Regions from separate parts of the Shewanella sp. MEBiC00475 genome, predicted to be linked through region 3. Evidence: predicted binding sites of a transcription regulator. Region 3 holds the regulator's gene; each other region holds the start of a gene.
What was found. The regulator MetJ, encoded in region 3, represses methionine synthesis genes. The targets are predictions, from matches to a motif close to TAGACGTCTAGACGTCTA.
Positions count from the first base shown of each region.

Region 1: the regulator MetJ is predicted to act here: its motif matches at 2,466-2,483, upstream of metA (homoserine O-succinyltransferase).
Region 2: the regulator MetJ is predicted to act here: its motif matches at 2,298-2,315, upstream of msrA (peptide-methionine (S)-S-oxide reductase MsrA).

Region 1 is NZ_CP039928.1:3,850,691-3,855,769, reverse strand. It holds gene FCN25_RS17125 (GGDEF domain-containing protein) at 1-1,183, opposite strand, end outside; gene metA (homoserine O-succinyltransferase) at 1,279-2,223, opposite strand; gene FCN25_RS17115 (SDR family oxidoreductase) at 2,568-3,305, shown strand; gene FCN25_RS17110 (response regulator) at 3,369-5,079, opposite strand, start outside.
Region 2 is NZ_CP039928.1:4,462,137-4,467,215, reverse strand. It holds gene FCN25_RS19765 (thiamine pyrophosphate-dependent dehydrogenase E1 component subunit alpha) at 1-912, opposite strand, end outside; gene astE (succinylglutamate desuccinylase) at 1,069-2,100, opposite strand; gene msrA (peptide-methionine (S)-S-oxide reductase MsrA) at 2,338-2,817, shown strand; gene trxB (thioredoxin-disulfide reductase) at 3,019-3,972, shown strand; gene FCN25_RS19745 (GNAT family N-acetyltransferase) at 4,073-4,633, opposite strand; gene FCN25_RS19740 (efflux RND transporter periplasmic adaptor subunit) at 4,820-5,079, shown strand, end outside.
Region 3 is NZ_CP039928.1:2,738,825-2,743,903, reverse strand. It holds gene FCN25_RS12135 (bifunctional aspartate kinase/homoserine dehydrogenase II) at 1-601, opposite strand, end outside; gene metB (cystathionine gamma-synthase) at 772-1,935, opposite strand; gene metJ (met regulon transcriptional regulator MetJ) at 2,143-2,457, shown strand; gene FCN25_RS12120 (sulfite exporter TauE/SafE family protein) at 2,533-3,273, shown strand; gene FCN25_RS12115 (cytochrome c) at 3,652-3,981, shown strand; gene FCN25_RS12110 (DUF3373 domain-containing protein) at 4,126-5,079, shown strand, end outside.

The DNA of each region.
Region 1 (5,079 bases), 1.1 Mb from region 3:
TGGTATCTAACAGCTTATTCATGCCAAGATTACTGGAACCATTGGCGTAATCAATGATGGCTGCAATCATCAATTTCAATTCACTTGAATGACCGTGATAAGTCGCCGAATGAGAAAACTTTTCCGCATATTTAAAGGCTTTATCTGGCTGTTGTTGACGAAAATAACTTAATGCCAACCATGCATGAGTGGCGTCGACAAAGTATTTTTCTTGAGTTGTATCTTGCACTTCAAGTGCTCGTAAAAAATGCTCAATACCTTCTTGGAATAAACCTTGAGCCCAGCAGCTAATACCAGTATTAAATTGATAAAAAAACTCAAAATCAGCAAACTCTGGCGATTGCTCAACCAGTTGCTGCATTTGCAATAAATGGTCTTTATTCTCCACCCACAAGCCTAATTTAATCGATTCACCCACCATGTTATGTAACATATTAAACATGTCTTGTTTATCTTGGGCTTGCTCCCAAAAACCATAGGATTTTTTAAAGTATTGATAAGCTTTACGATTTAAACCATTGTCACGATAAATAGCCGCGGTAGCATTAAATATCATCGCTTGCCGGCTCAGTCCTAATTGATGCTGTTGTGCTAACGCTAATGCTTCATTTAACCTTTTCAGACCTTCGCCAAAATCACTTGGTTTATTATAACAATACGCGCTTTGCGCTAACACTTCGGCCAAGATATCAACGTTTCCAAGCTGACGGGCTAATGTAATCGCCACTTCACGATCTGGGCAATAAACTTGGGTGTCGTTAGTTTGAAGGTAAAGTATGAATGAGCGTTCGATATAGCTTTTGACCAGTTCTTCACTAAGAGGATGTGGCGTAAGTAATTTAATGGCCTGAGTATAGCTGTCAACTGCAGCAACAAGATCACTGTTAACTTCTTGCTCTATTGCCAACAAATGCAATAACTGGCCTTGCTGTTCAATTGGCCATTGAGCGCTTTGCGGTCGCTGTTGTTGTAAAAAGTCAATACGTTGCTGTGGTGAGCTTAATGTGGATAACTGCCGTTTGATATCCGTTAATGTTGCGCTACCAGTAATACCACTTACATTGGTGCCATTAACATTGGTGTCATTTGCATCAGCGTCACTAAAGAGGTCACTGGCCCCCAATGAGGTTACAGGCCCACTCACTGCACACACCAATAATAACATCAACCGCGTTTTAACCATTTAACCTCGACCTTACAATAAAAACCATTAAACTTAACAATAGCTTTTATCGAAACGATGTCAACGTTAAAGCGCTGGTGAAACTATACTCAGATTTACTTTTTACTTTCCCATGGCGTTTTCGCATTCATGTCAGACAAGTCATATGGTGTTAACTGGTAAACATAATAATTAAGCCAATTACTGACTAATAAACTGCCATGACTATGCCAACGAACAATAGGGTCTTGGTTGGGATCATCTTGACGATAATAATTTTGTGGAATGTCAGGGTTAAGTCCTTGTCCTTTATCGCGCACGTATTCTTCGTTCAAGGTTTCTTTTTGGTACTCAGGATGGCCCATCACAAACACATTATGGCTATCACGGCTAAGTACAATATAGGCGCCAGCCTCGTCAGATTCAGCTAACACTTCTAAATCAGGATGTTGGCGGATTTGTTCGACGTCCATTTCCGCAAAACGAGAATGTGGCGCAAAAAACTCATCATCAAAACCACGTAATAAAGGATGCGGGTCGCTTGTTCGGCGATGATTAAATACGCCAGACCGTTTGTTGGCTAACAACTTACGTTCTAAATCATAAAGGTGATAAAACCCAGCATGAGCTGCCCAGCAGAGAAATAAAACCGATGTCACATGTTGTTGCGACCAGTCAATGATCTCGCGAATATGGTCCCAATAAACCACATCTTTAAAATCAATTTGCCCTAATGGTGCCCCTGTAATAATCAAACCATCGTAATTGTTATGTCTGATGTCTTCAAAATCACGATAAAAAGTGTTCATGTGATCAACTGACGTATGCTTAGATTCTTTATCATGAATACGTAATAAATCGACCCCAACTTGCAATGGCGTATTCCCCAATAAACGTAATAATTGGGTTTCAGTTTCGATTTTGTTGGGCATCAAATTCAAGATGAGTACCCGCATTGGACGAATGTCCTGATTAGCCGCACGGGTTTCAGACATCACAAAGATATTTTCAGACTCTAAAATACCTGCAGCGGGCAGATTATCAGGAATACGAACCGGCATACGTCTCACCTTATAGATTAATTAAACACAGCGTCTTGATTGAGTACGTGCCAAATGGGCTAATAACCTCAACCATTATGCTTACCACATCACAGTTTCAACATTCTGTTAAATTCGCTAAACAGTCAACTTGACCACCAGTATTAACTTATATTTACTAAGGTTATTTAAACCAAACACTGTCAGCACGCTATATCAGCGAGTAGTAGTACAACAATCATTTGTATAATTCATCATACACAAGGATGTCTAGAAGTCTACACGTCTTGAGTTGAATTTTTTTCTCGCTTGTTATCAACAAGCGATATTTCTATCATGAGTCATTACTTAAGATGAGGTTAACTATGTCAATCGCGACTGCAATGATAATTGGTGCAAGTTCCCAACTAAGCCAAACCCTTGCTAAACAATTATCTGCACAGCAGGTTTCACTAGTGCTATTTGTTAACGATCCTGACTCGTTTAGCGAGTTTAGTCAAAGCTTGCCCGGTGAAGTCAGCGTGTATCCATTAGCTATTACCCAACCCGATACACTAATAGCACAACTTAATGCGGCCTGGACCAAGCATGATGGAGCCCATTTAGTGATAGTCAACACCGGCGTTAATGAATATGATTCAACTCTCCCCTGGGCCATTGACCAACATACTATTGATGTAAATGTCATGGGATTTGCCGCTGCCAGCCAGTGTATTTTTAAATTGATGTGCGAACAGGGTTACGGCCAATTAGCAGCGATTAATTCTATAGCCGGCCAACGTGGTGGTCCAAACGTGGCTTACCATGCCTCTAAAGCTTTTGCTGCAAATTATTTGCAAGGCCTTAGCATGCATGCACAACGCTTAAAATTACCTATAACCATTAGTGATATTCAATTAGGCTTATTTGATAAGGCGGTCCACTTAAACACTCAAATGCTTTTATCGCCCATTGATAAAGTGGCAGAACAAATTTTAACGGCACTTAAAAAAGGTAAACGCCGAGTGTATGTCACCAAGCGCTGGCGTATTGTCGCGTGGATTAATCGTTTATTACCTGAATATATTTATAATACCCGTCATTGGAATCCACGTAAAAAATAGTGAATTAGCGTATCAATAAAAGCAGGAACCCAAGGGTTCCTGTTTTTATATCAGCTAACGATATTAAGAGGATAAACTTATCATAGTTAATTTTTCGTTAAGTTTATCAAATGCTAGTTGGGCACTATCAAAATCATATCCATTTATTGCAGATAACACCTTGTTAATATCGGCCTTCATGGGAGTCGATACGAGTAGTAGTTCAAGTTGTTCCGCTATCGAAACCGCTTCTGTATCATAATCATCAAGCAATATTTTAAGTTTCTGAGCACACTCGTTTATTTTAACAATATCCATATCACCGTGTTCAAAACAGGTATTCTCAGACTGCTCAAAGTAATGTTTCAAGCCTGCCACTATTGGCAATAAACTCAAGTTAAGCTCCAAAAAGATATCTTGAGCAACCGGACTTTGTTTATGACAGGCTTGTTCTAATTTTTCTGCAAGTATCTGTATATTTATTGCACCTATGGTGCCAGCATTACTCTTAAGATTATGGGTTTCACGCTCTAATTCTGCCCAATTTTCTTGTTCGAACAAAGAGGCCATATCCGCTGCGAAATTTATATTATTCTGCATATAAATTTCTAGAATTTTATTATAAAGCGTGACGTTATTCATTGTGTGGCTCAACCCTATCGAGCAATCGATCCCAGGAACTTGAGGCAAATTTTTTGACGCCGCTAAGGTAACCTTGTTATCAATATTACCCTCTACCAAGGTTTGTGGTTTAACCCATTTAGCGATAGTAACAAACATATCTTCGATGGTAATAGGTTTGGCAATATGGCCATTCATCCCCGCAGACAATACTTTTTCACGATCACCAATCATGGCATTTGCCGTCATCGCAATAATAGGTAATAGCTTATATTGATGCATTTTTCGAATATGTCGTGTTGTTTCATATCCGTCCATTATTGGCATTTGACAGTCCATGAGAACCCCATCAAAATCATTATCAACTTGAAGCGCTGCTAATGCTGCTGCGCCGTTTTCAACAATTGTGACTGTCACTTCGTTATTACTCAGCAGCTCACAAGCCACCTCTTGATTGAGAGTATTATCTTCAACTAATAGCAACTTGGTACCCTGTAACTGTTTTTTTGCCTGTGTAAAGCGCTTACTGCGGAGTTCGTATTTATTTTCTATTACTGCCCCTTTGCCTTGTGATATTAATATGGCATCTAACATGCTTGAGGGAGTCCCAGGCTTGCTTAAGATGCAGCCTATTGCATTGTCATATTCAGGTGTTCTGTCACTAAGTGCACTAATCAGTATCGTCGCGGGTTGATTGGTAATGTTGAGATTATTGCGAATTGCCGTCAGCATTTCTCCACCACGGATCACTGACATGTCTTCATCGACAATAATAAGGTCATAGGGATTGGTGTGGTTTAATGACTCAATTTTTGTAATCGCTGTTGCGGCACATTTCTCAGTAGAAACAGTAAAATTCATGCTCTCTAACATTTGTCCATAAATGGCACGAGAGGTAGCATTATCATCAACAAACAACACCTTAAGCCTGCCAATTTTATCAATAACGTCTTGATGATAGTCTATTTGTAATTGCTGCTTACCAAGCTTGACGGTAAAGAAAAATACAGTACCAACGTCAGGTTCACTTTCCACCCAGATATCACCATCCATTAAATTAACAAAACTTTTAGATATTGCTAATCCTAAACCGGTGCCACCATATTTTCGTGTTGTAGAAGTATCGGCTTGGGAGAATGACTGGAATAACTTACCCTGTTGCTCCACGGTCATA
Region 2 (5,079 bases), 1.7 Mb from region 3:
TTGTTGCCATTTAGCCTCTTCTTCTTTTGAGCGATATCCCGATGGGTCGTCTGATGAAGAATGCGCCCCCAAACGATAAGTCATGGCTTCGATTAATACTGGTGCATTATGTTCTAGTGCATGAGCTCGAGCTTGTTGTGTGGCAGCTAACACCGCGAGCATGTCATTCCCATCAACACGGATAGTGTGCATCCCATAACCCACACCACGACTAGCAATACCGTTTCCGGCATATTGCTCTTCAGTAGGAGTAGAAATAGCATAACCATTGTTACGACAAAAAAAGATGGTTGGAGACTTAAGCACTGCAGCCATATTTAAACCGGCATGAAAATCACCTTCTGACGCAGCGCCTTCACCAAAATAACAAATGGCTACATTACGTTTGCCTTGTAACTTCATACCATAGGCAACACCTGTGGCTTGTGGAATTTGAGTGGCCAGTGGCGATGAAATGGTTTGGTAATTCAGTTCGCGACTGCCGTAATGAATCGGCATTTGACGACCTTTACCTAAATCTTTCTCGTTACTGAACATTTGATTCATAAATTGTTCAGTCGTAAAACCACGATAACGCAATGAGGCGTGCTCACGATATTGGGCCAAAATGACGTCGTCTTTATCAAGCGCTGCTGTGCTGCCAATAATTGAGGCTTCTTCACCAGTACAGGTCATGTAAAAACTAATTCGTCCTTGACGCTGCGCACCCAACATACGCTCGTCTAATACTCGTGTAAAAACACAAGTATCAAAGATTTTGTCGGCCAGAGCCTTATCGATTACTGGTAGAACCGCATTTTCATAAGTGGTGCCATCAGCTTGCAAAATACGCAAAATGGGGATGTGCAATGACGCTTTGTCTAAGAAGCTGACACGGTGCACTGTTTCATTGGTCAGTGGTGCGTTGCTCATATTATGCTCTTGTTATTGTTGAGCCCTGTTCAACATAAACATGGCTCTATTTATACTATGCGAGTAGACATTACGTTAACGTAAACTACCTATCAATACTTACTCTCACTGTAAACGTATTTTACTCACGATTAACATGTATATATTGCTTTACGACTATTCAATTTTCTCACTTAACGCTGGTACTAAACATAAAACAGTTCGCTGACCAATAGGCACATTTGCATTCGGAAATACGATTGCTTCTTGTGGGTGTTCAACTGTAATGGCATTACCGCCTTCTGTCGCTAACACTTCACCTTGACTAAAGGCACTGAAGTTTTCTACATCACCAGCAAAACTAAACTCAAAATCATCAAAGTGCTTATTAATAGAGCGCGATACTTTATATAAGTTCACCCTAGCGGCATCAAACGCTGGTACTTCTAGCACGATTTCAGTGATTAACTTTTCAAGCATAGTATGAGTTTGAATAAAACGACTCATATCGTTTTGGCCAAATGGCATCACTTTACCTAATTCAACGGTGAAAGCATCTGCTTGAAATTGCTCAGACGAATAATAACTGAACGTGGTCGTTGGCTCATGATGAAACAACATAGTATCAACGCCACATGCCGCCAAAAACATAATTTGCTCGCCACTGAAAGCACGACCTGGGCGGTATGGATAAATCGCGAACTTTTCATGCTTTGAGGCACGTATTGCGGTATGTAAGTCGTAATGAATACGTTGATTGTCGCTATTGGCATTGTAAAAGTCTGCCACGTATTGCTCTAACGCTTTGGCACGATGACGCTCTGGATGGCGTAAACCCTCGCCTTTAGAATGCGCGCCGCTAAATAAACGATTCATGTTTTCGTCAATAAAACGAGTTTTGTTGATAATAGCTGCTGGATTACCAATTAAAAATAAACAACGTTGTTTAACGATAATTTTTTCGCTCAAAAGATCATGAATTAATTGATTACATATTTCTATTGGCGCGGTTTCGTTGCCGTGCACAGCACTTGATAACACTATGTCTTTAGTTGATGGGGTATTAGGAGTGAACACAATCACCCCAGTATCAAGCACATCCACGCGAGTGTGATTGCTTAAGATAAAATTGAAACTGCCGTCTATTTTGTCTGGATTAGCTAAAGTATAAGCTAGAAAATCATTATCTTTAATTGGATTAGATAACACTATCAACTCCTTGAATGCTTTTTTTTATGGCATGATTAATCTTACTGTTGCGCTTCACTTAACCTTACAAATTTTGCATGCCTATTTTTATCAGCGGATTCTAGCATAAGCGACAATATTTTTTAATGGAGGCATAAGTTAGATTTATTTATTAATAAAACATTACTTGCAAAAAAAACAAATATTGAACACAATTACGGCCATCTAGACTTCTATAATTTGTTTTAAGGGTTTGTCATGGCGTTAGCAACATTTGGTGCAGGTTGTTTTTGGGGTGTTGAGTATTTTTTCCGTGAAGTTAACGGTGTAATAAACGCTACATGTGGCTACATGGGCGGTAAAGATTCAGCTTTGACTTATAAAGAAGTGAAAACAGGAACCACTGGTCATGCCGAAGTTGTGCAAGTTGAATTTGATCCTGAAGTTATCAATTACAACGAGTTATTAGATGTTTTTTGGAAAAATCATAACCCAACCATGTTGAATATGCAGGGTGGCGACATTGGCACTCAATATCGCAGCACTATCTTTTTTCATGATAAACAGCAAAAAGCCCAAGCCGAAACATCTAAGCTAGCGTTAGCACGCAGTGGTAAATGGGGACAACGTCATATTGTCACTGAAATTGTACCGATTCAAACATTCCACATTGCTGAGGAATATCATCAAAATTATCTTGAGAAGAATAATTTACCAACCTGTCACCTAGTTTACTAAGTTGGATTAATCCGTATCATTATTATGACAAATTTCCGTTTCAAGCTTGTTGATGCAACACATCTCTCAGCTTGAAGCGGATTATTTACACAATAGATAACCACAATCGATTTCCTACACTTAACTTCGCTTTACCCGCCGATGTAAATTCCATACAATCTCATCTATATTGCTTAAGGCAAGTTATTGGAGAACCAAATCATGAGTGAAGCTCGTCACGTTAACCTACTAATTTTAGGTTCTGGCCCTGCCGGCTATACCGCTGCTGTTTATGCTGCACGTGCAAATTTAAAGCCTGTAATGATCACAGGCATGCAGCAAGGTGGTCAATTAACCACAACAACTGAAGTCGAAAACTGGCCAGGTGATGCTGAAGACTTAACCGGTCCGGCATTAATGGAACGGATGCAAAAGCACGCTGAAAAGTTTGATACAGAAATTATTTTCGATCACATCAATGAAGTGAACTTAACTGAACGCCCTTTCCGTTTAAAAGGTGATAATGGCGAGTTTACTTGTGATGCACTCATTATTGCTACTGGTGCATCGGCTAAATATTTAGGCCTTCCATCTGAAGAAGCTTTTATGGGCCGTGGTGTGTCAGCCTGTGCAACCTGCGATGGTTTCTTTTATCGTAACCAAAAAGTGGCAGTGATTGGCGGTGGTAATACCGCTGTTGAAGAAGCGCTTTATTTAAGCAACATAGCTTCTGAAGTTCACTTAATCCACCGTCGCGATACTTTCCGTTCAGAAAAAATTCTGATCAATCGCCTAATGGACAAAGTGGCTAACGGTAATATCATTTTGCATCTTGACCAAACACTTGAAGAAGTGACTGGTAACGACATGGGTGTAACTGGTCTTAAGATGAAAAGTACTAAAGATGGTTCAGTAAGCGATCTTGAAGTAGCGGGTGTATTTGTGGCCATTGGTCACAGCCCAAATACGGGTATTTTTGCAGGCCAATTAGAAATGAATCACGGTTATCTAAAAGTAAACAGTGGCTTAGAAGGTAATGCAACTCAAACCAGCATTGAAGGTGTTTATGCCTGTGGAGACGTAATGGATCAACATTATCGTCAAGCGATTACTTCTGCAGGTACTGGTTGTATGGCGGCATTAGATGCCGAACGTTATCTAGACGCTCAAAAATAATCACCCCGCTAACGCGAGACAAAAAAGAGCAGTTTATCTGCTCTTTTTTATTGTCTGATAAATACCTAAATGGGATATGCACTAACATAACTAATCAACATTAAACTACTTTTTGATAAAACACCGCTTCGGTATCGCCAAGTGGATCTTTGTGAATACTTTTATGTTGAAAAGTCATGCCAAGTTTTTTCATAATAGCGATCGATGCTAAGTTATCTTCTACCGCCAGCGCACTAATATGAGTAACTTCATCTATCGCACTCACCGCCTCCATCACCGCTTGAGCGGCTTCTGTTGCATAGCCTTTTCCCCAACTCACATATTTGAAACGCCAACCTAATTCAAGATCATGCTGTTGTATATCGGTAAAAAAATGCATAGGCCTAACTAACACCCAACCTAAATACTGGCCACTTAATCCGTGTTTATCATTTTCAATACAATTGAGTGCATGAACTTTCCATAATCCCCAGCCTTTATCTGGATTTAAATATTGAGCCAATCGAGGGATCATCACCGTATCTATCTGTTGTTGAGTCGTTTTGTTGCCACCATTTAAAAAGTGCATTACCCGTTCGTCTTGGTCTAGTTCAAATAATAATGCGCTGTCATCAAGAGTCATTAATGATAACTGTAATCTAGTGGTGTTGTTTATGTGCACAATAATATCCCTGTAATTTTAAATGCAATTTACTCACATATCTTTGACACACAAGTTTACACAATGAAACAACAAAAAATAAACATTTCGATTAACATATAAAGTAGAAATAAGACTATTAGCTTTGATATGGCTATCGTCAAATAAATTTATTGCAAAGATAAAGCATTATTAAGAGGAAGGATTGTGGCTACTAAAAAGCAAATCATATTACCCATCATAGTATTAGGCATTGGTATAGCCGGTTTAGTTGGGATAGCTGCATTAAAAAAGCCCCCTGAAGAAAAGCCCCCACTTGATACCACACCATTAGTGTCTGTTGAAACAATAGAATATAAACCCATGACCTTTTCGGTAAGCTCATACGGTGTAGTTGCAGCCAAATATGATACTGAACTTGTTTCGCAAGTTAGCGGTGAAATCATTTATTTAGCCGATAAATTCGT
Region 3 (5,079 bases):
CATTGCGGCCCAGTAATAAAGTATCACCATGACTATTTGCGCAAATAAAGCCCGTTATCACTAAACGCTCTTGTGGATGTCGAGCTAATAAGGTTTGCACTTTCTCACGCGATTGCGCCACTAAAATATTAGGAATAGCACCTTCATCAGCAACTAAAATAGAACATGCATCAACATTACTGGCTGCTACGCCCATTTCTCGTAACAATGCAGCCATTAGGCGAGCGGACCAACGTTCACCAAAACTCACCACATGGTTTAATTGGTAATCATTATGTTGTTCTAAGGACAACAAACTGACTAACTGAGATTTATCAGTCGACAAACGTTCACGTAAATCACGTGCTTGTTCATTTGACAGTAATTGCTCAATTAACGTCTGCTGATAACTAATCAGTACTTGTAGCTCTTCTTGCCACAATTGACCACTGTCACGAAGGCTCAGTAATTTGTATAAGAAGTTAGTCGTTTTACCGGCGGCGGATACCACCACAAGATCATCACTTTGACCGTGGGTAAGCAAAATATGTGCAACACGGCGATAGCAGTCTGCATCCGCTAAACTAGAACCACCAAACTTATGTAAATGACTTCGCGCCATTACTGACTCCTTAAACAACTACGACTTTTATTGCGACGGCTTCTTGTTGCAATTAATGCTTTATGCAATAAATAGTGGTGCAATGAACTCTTTTTTGCATTTTAATCGTGCCACAAATGCATATTTTGTTATTTTACTCAAACCACAGCTAACATAAACTCAAATTAAGCTTATTTAATTGCCGCTACGGCAGCTAAACCAGCTTTCAGATCGGCAAGCAGATCTTCAGCGTCTTCAATACCGACTGATAGTCTCAATAAAGTCTCTTTAATACCAGCCTCTTGCCTTGCTTGTGGGTCCATTGCTCTATGGGTCATAGTGGCCGGAACGGCGACTAAACTTTCCACTCCGCCTAAACTTTCAGCAATACTGAACAAAGACAATGCCTGTAAAAATGCAACAACTTCGGCTTCACCGCCCTGCAATTCAAAACTTAACATAGCGCCAAAGCCTTGTTGTTGTTTTGCCGCAATGTCGTGACCTGGATGATCTTTTAAACCCGGGTAGTAAACCTTGGTAACCACATCACTAGCGGTAAGTAGCTCAACAATCTTTTGCGCGTTACGTTGATGCTCACGAATTCGCACAGCAAGCGTTCGTAGGCCACGCAGTGTTAAGTAACTGTCAAACGCAGACCCAGTTAACCCAAGGGTGTTTGACCACCAATGCAATAATTCACCTAATTCAGGATCTTTAGCCACAACCGCGCCACCGACGACATCGCTGTGACCGTTGATGTATTTAGTGGTTGAATGGATCACTATGTCAGCACCTAATAATAAAGGTTGCTGTAATATCGGTGATAAAAAGGTGTTATCTACCGACACCAACGCGCCAACGTCATGGCAAGCATGACTGACTGCTTCGATATCAATCACTCTAAGTAAAGGATTTGAGGGGGTTTCTAACCACACCATTTTAGGTTTCTGGGCAATGGCTTTACTCAATGCTTGGCTATCTGTTTGATCAACAACTAACAACTTAAATTGGCCTTTTTTCGCCAAATTAGTAAATAAACGATAACTGCCACCATAACAATCGTGCGGTACAACCAATAAATCATCAGGGCCAAGTAAGCTGGTGACTAAAGTAATCGCCGCCATACCAGTACAGGTCACCACACCAGTAGCACCTTGTTCAAGTTTGGCGAGTGCCTCCCCTAAAATACACCGAGTAGGATTACCTGAACGACTATAATCAAACTCACGAGGATTATTATGACCATCGAATGAATAATTAGTCGATAAATAAATAGGCGGTACAATTGCACCATGTTGTGTGTCTGTTTCAATACCTTGGCGAACGGCCAATGTGGCGCTTTTATGTTTTGTCATAATTGATTCCTAAAATGTCACAAACACACAAGTAGATGTCTAGACGTCCAAATTTACCGAAAAGTTCTGCATCCGTCAACAAAATAGACGCGTAGACGTCTAAACATCAAGAAATCTATTTGCATCGAGGTTAAATAGTCGCAATAATTTGACTAGAGCTTGTAACGGTTTAAAATCCGCACCGTATTTATCGTTAAGGGTAAGTTAATGACTGAATGGAATGGCGAATATATTAGCCCATATGCCGAACATGGCAAAAAAAATGAACAAGTAAAAAAGATTACAGTTTCGATACCGCTAAAAGTATTAAAAATACTAACAGATGAACGCACTAGACGTCAGATCAATAATCTGCGTCATGCAACTAACAGTGAACTGCTATGTGAAGCATTTTTGCATGCATATACAGGTCAACCATTACCTTATGACGGTGATTTATCAAAAGATGAACCGGACAGCATTCCAAGTGAAGCTAAAAAGATAATGGATGATATGGGCATCGAATGGGAAGAGCTGGAATAATCCACAGGTTAGTGACAACGTCATCGACTTGGAAACTACCCTAATACGAAGTAGTCTTGTTTTAAAAGAGAACATATGATGTCGTTTATCGATCCTACAACCTTGATACTGGCATCAATTATCATTTTTTTAGGCGCGTTAACCCAGAGCTTAATTGGTTTTGGGTTAGCCGTTGTTGCTAGTCCCCTGCTGTATATTGTTAACCCTCAACTAGTGCCAGTACCAATTATTGCAATGGGATTTGCCATTTCTGCAATGACCTTATTTAGAGAACGCAACCACCTGCAATTTAATGGTTTACAATATGCTTTGCTCGGGCGGATCCCCGGCGGATTTTTAGGCGCTGGGTTATTACTGTTTGCACCACAAGCCATATTAGGTTTAGTGATTGCCGCTATTGTATTTATTGCTGTGATATTAAGTATTTATCGCATTACAGCCCCCATCAATCGCATCAGTTTATTTATCGCGGGGGTATTTTCGGGCATATTTGGCAACATCGCCGCCATTGGTGGTCCACCTATGGCGATTTTACTTGCAGGCCAAGATCCTAGTAAATTTAGAGCTGCACTGTCTGCATTCTTCGTACTCAGTTCACTGATTGCTTTAGCTATTCTAGCCATAGTCGGCTTGGTTGAGATGAAACATTTGTGGTTGTCGCTAATGTTATTCCCTTCCGTTGTTACCGGTTACTTGGTCTCTGGATTGTTAATTAACCATGTCGATAAAAATAAAACCCGCATTGTGACCTTAATATTATGTAGTATCAGTGCGACTTTGTTAGTGGTTAAATCGACCAGCGCACTAATCAACTAATCAACTAATCAACCCAGTAACTCATAATGAGCTAACTATTCTCTCATTATGAGTTATTAAACCTTACCCAAAAAATTTTCTCCTAAAGACTTCCACCCAAGTAATACACCAAATTATTTTTCCCTATCCATAATTGTTGTTCCAAATCCACTGCGAAATTTTTTATCCCAATAGCAAATTGAATATTGTCACGAAAGAGATCCACATCACATAAGTCCATTAGATTTGTTTCAATTAACTTTTTTTCAATTAGATTTTTCTCATGAACATGATCTACTTCAAATTAACACTACTCACTTTTAGGTAACATTATTCACAGCAAAGAAATAAACATAAATTGCAAACGCACCACTAATAAGAAGCCCAATAGAGGATAAAATGATGAACACATACGTTAAAGTTGGTATCGCACTCGCTATTGCATTATCACTAGGTAGCCAAGCAATGGCAGCCGAAGGTGGTAACCCTAAAAAAGGCAAACATCTTTACAAAAAAGAATGTAAAGCTTGCCACAGCGCCGATAGTGAAGGCCCAGAACTTACTCCTATGGCTAAAACTATGAGTCAATGGGATCGCTTTTTCTCTCGAGATAAACATAAAGCTAAACCTGCCGTTTTTGAGGCTCTATCAGAAAAAGACTTGAAAGACATTCAACAGTTTTTATATGACCACGCAGCCGATTCTGATCAGCCAGCAACTTGTGGCTAAATCATAAAAGCTGAGAGCCTTTCGCTCTAAGTAAATCATAAGCAAATAAACAATCTAAAAAATTGGGGCTTCGCCTCAGGGACTTTTACAACAAAAATTTGCCAGATTGAGTTAATTCATTTGGCAAATTGGGGGAGCAAGACTATGAGAACTCTCATATCAATACTCGTTGCAAATGCACTCTTTATGAGTGGTGCTAGCCTAGCGGCAGACACAGATGCACAAAAGATTGCCGATCTAAAACAACAACTCGCGACTATTAACGAAGATCTTGATGATTTAAATTCACGAGTTGACAAAACCGAGCGTCACACTGCGTTAGACAGAATATCCATTACTGGTGATTTTAGAACCAAAGCACATTCATTACATTACCAAAATGTCACTTGGAACCCGGCCATGAATGTCAATTTTACTGACTTCGCTACAAAAGCCATGTCAGGTGTATTTGGTGACCCGAGTAGTTCTACCTCGTTATTAGGCCAAATGATGATGGCCAACCCTGATCTAGCCACCGCGTTTCAAAGCGGCCAGCTACAGGGCGTGATGCCAATGGTGTTAGGTCAAAAAACTCAACAAGATATTGATAATGATATTTTTTACACCACTCGATTACGCCTAAATATTGATGCAAAAGTATGGGACAACGTCAGCTTTGCCGGACGCTTAACCATGTTTAAGAGCTGGGGAGACTCTACTGGAGTTAAAGTATTTGATTCATGGAACTCATTCACAATGGACGGCACAAGTAGTGGCAGCACCAGTGGTGATGAGTTAAAAGTAGAGCGTGCCTATTTTAACTGGAAAGACATTAACGGCAGCGGCACTTACCTTTCTATCGGACGTCGCCCTTCAACATATGGTCCACCAAGTCATTATCGTGAAAATGAGCTACGAGGCGGCACACCATCAGGTCACTTAGTCAATTTCAACTTCGACGGTTTAACCCTAGGTTACAATTTGGGTGATATCACGGGTATTGAAGGCCAAACGGTACGCTTCTGCTATGGTCAAGGCTTTGAATCTCAATACGGAAATGGCGAATTGTTCGGTGACATTATCACCAAAGACACTCACCTAGGCGGGTTTAATATCGAC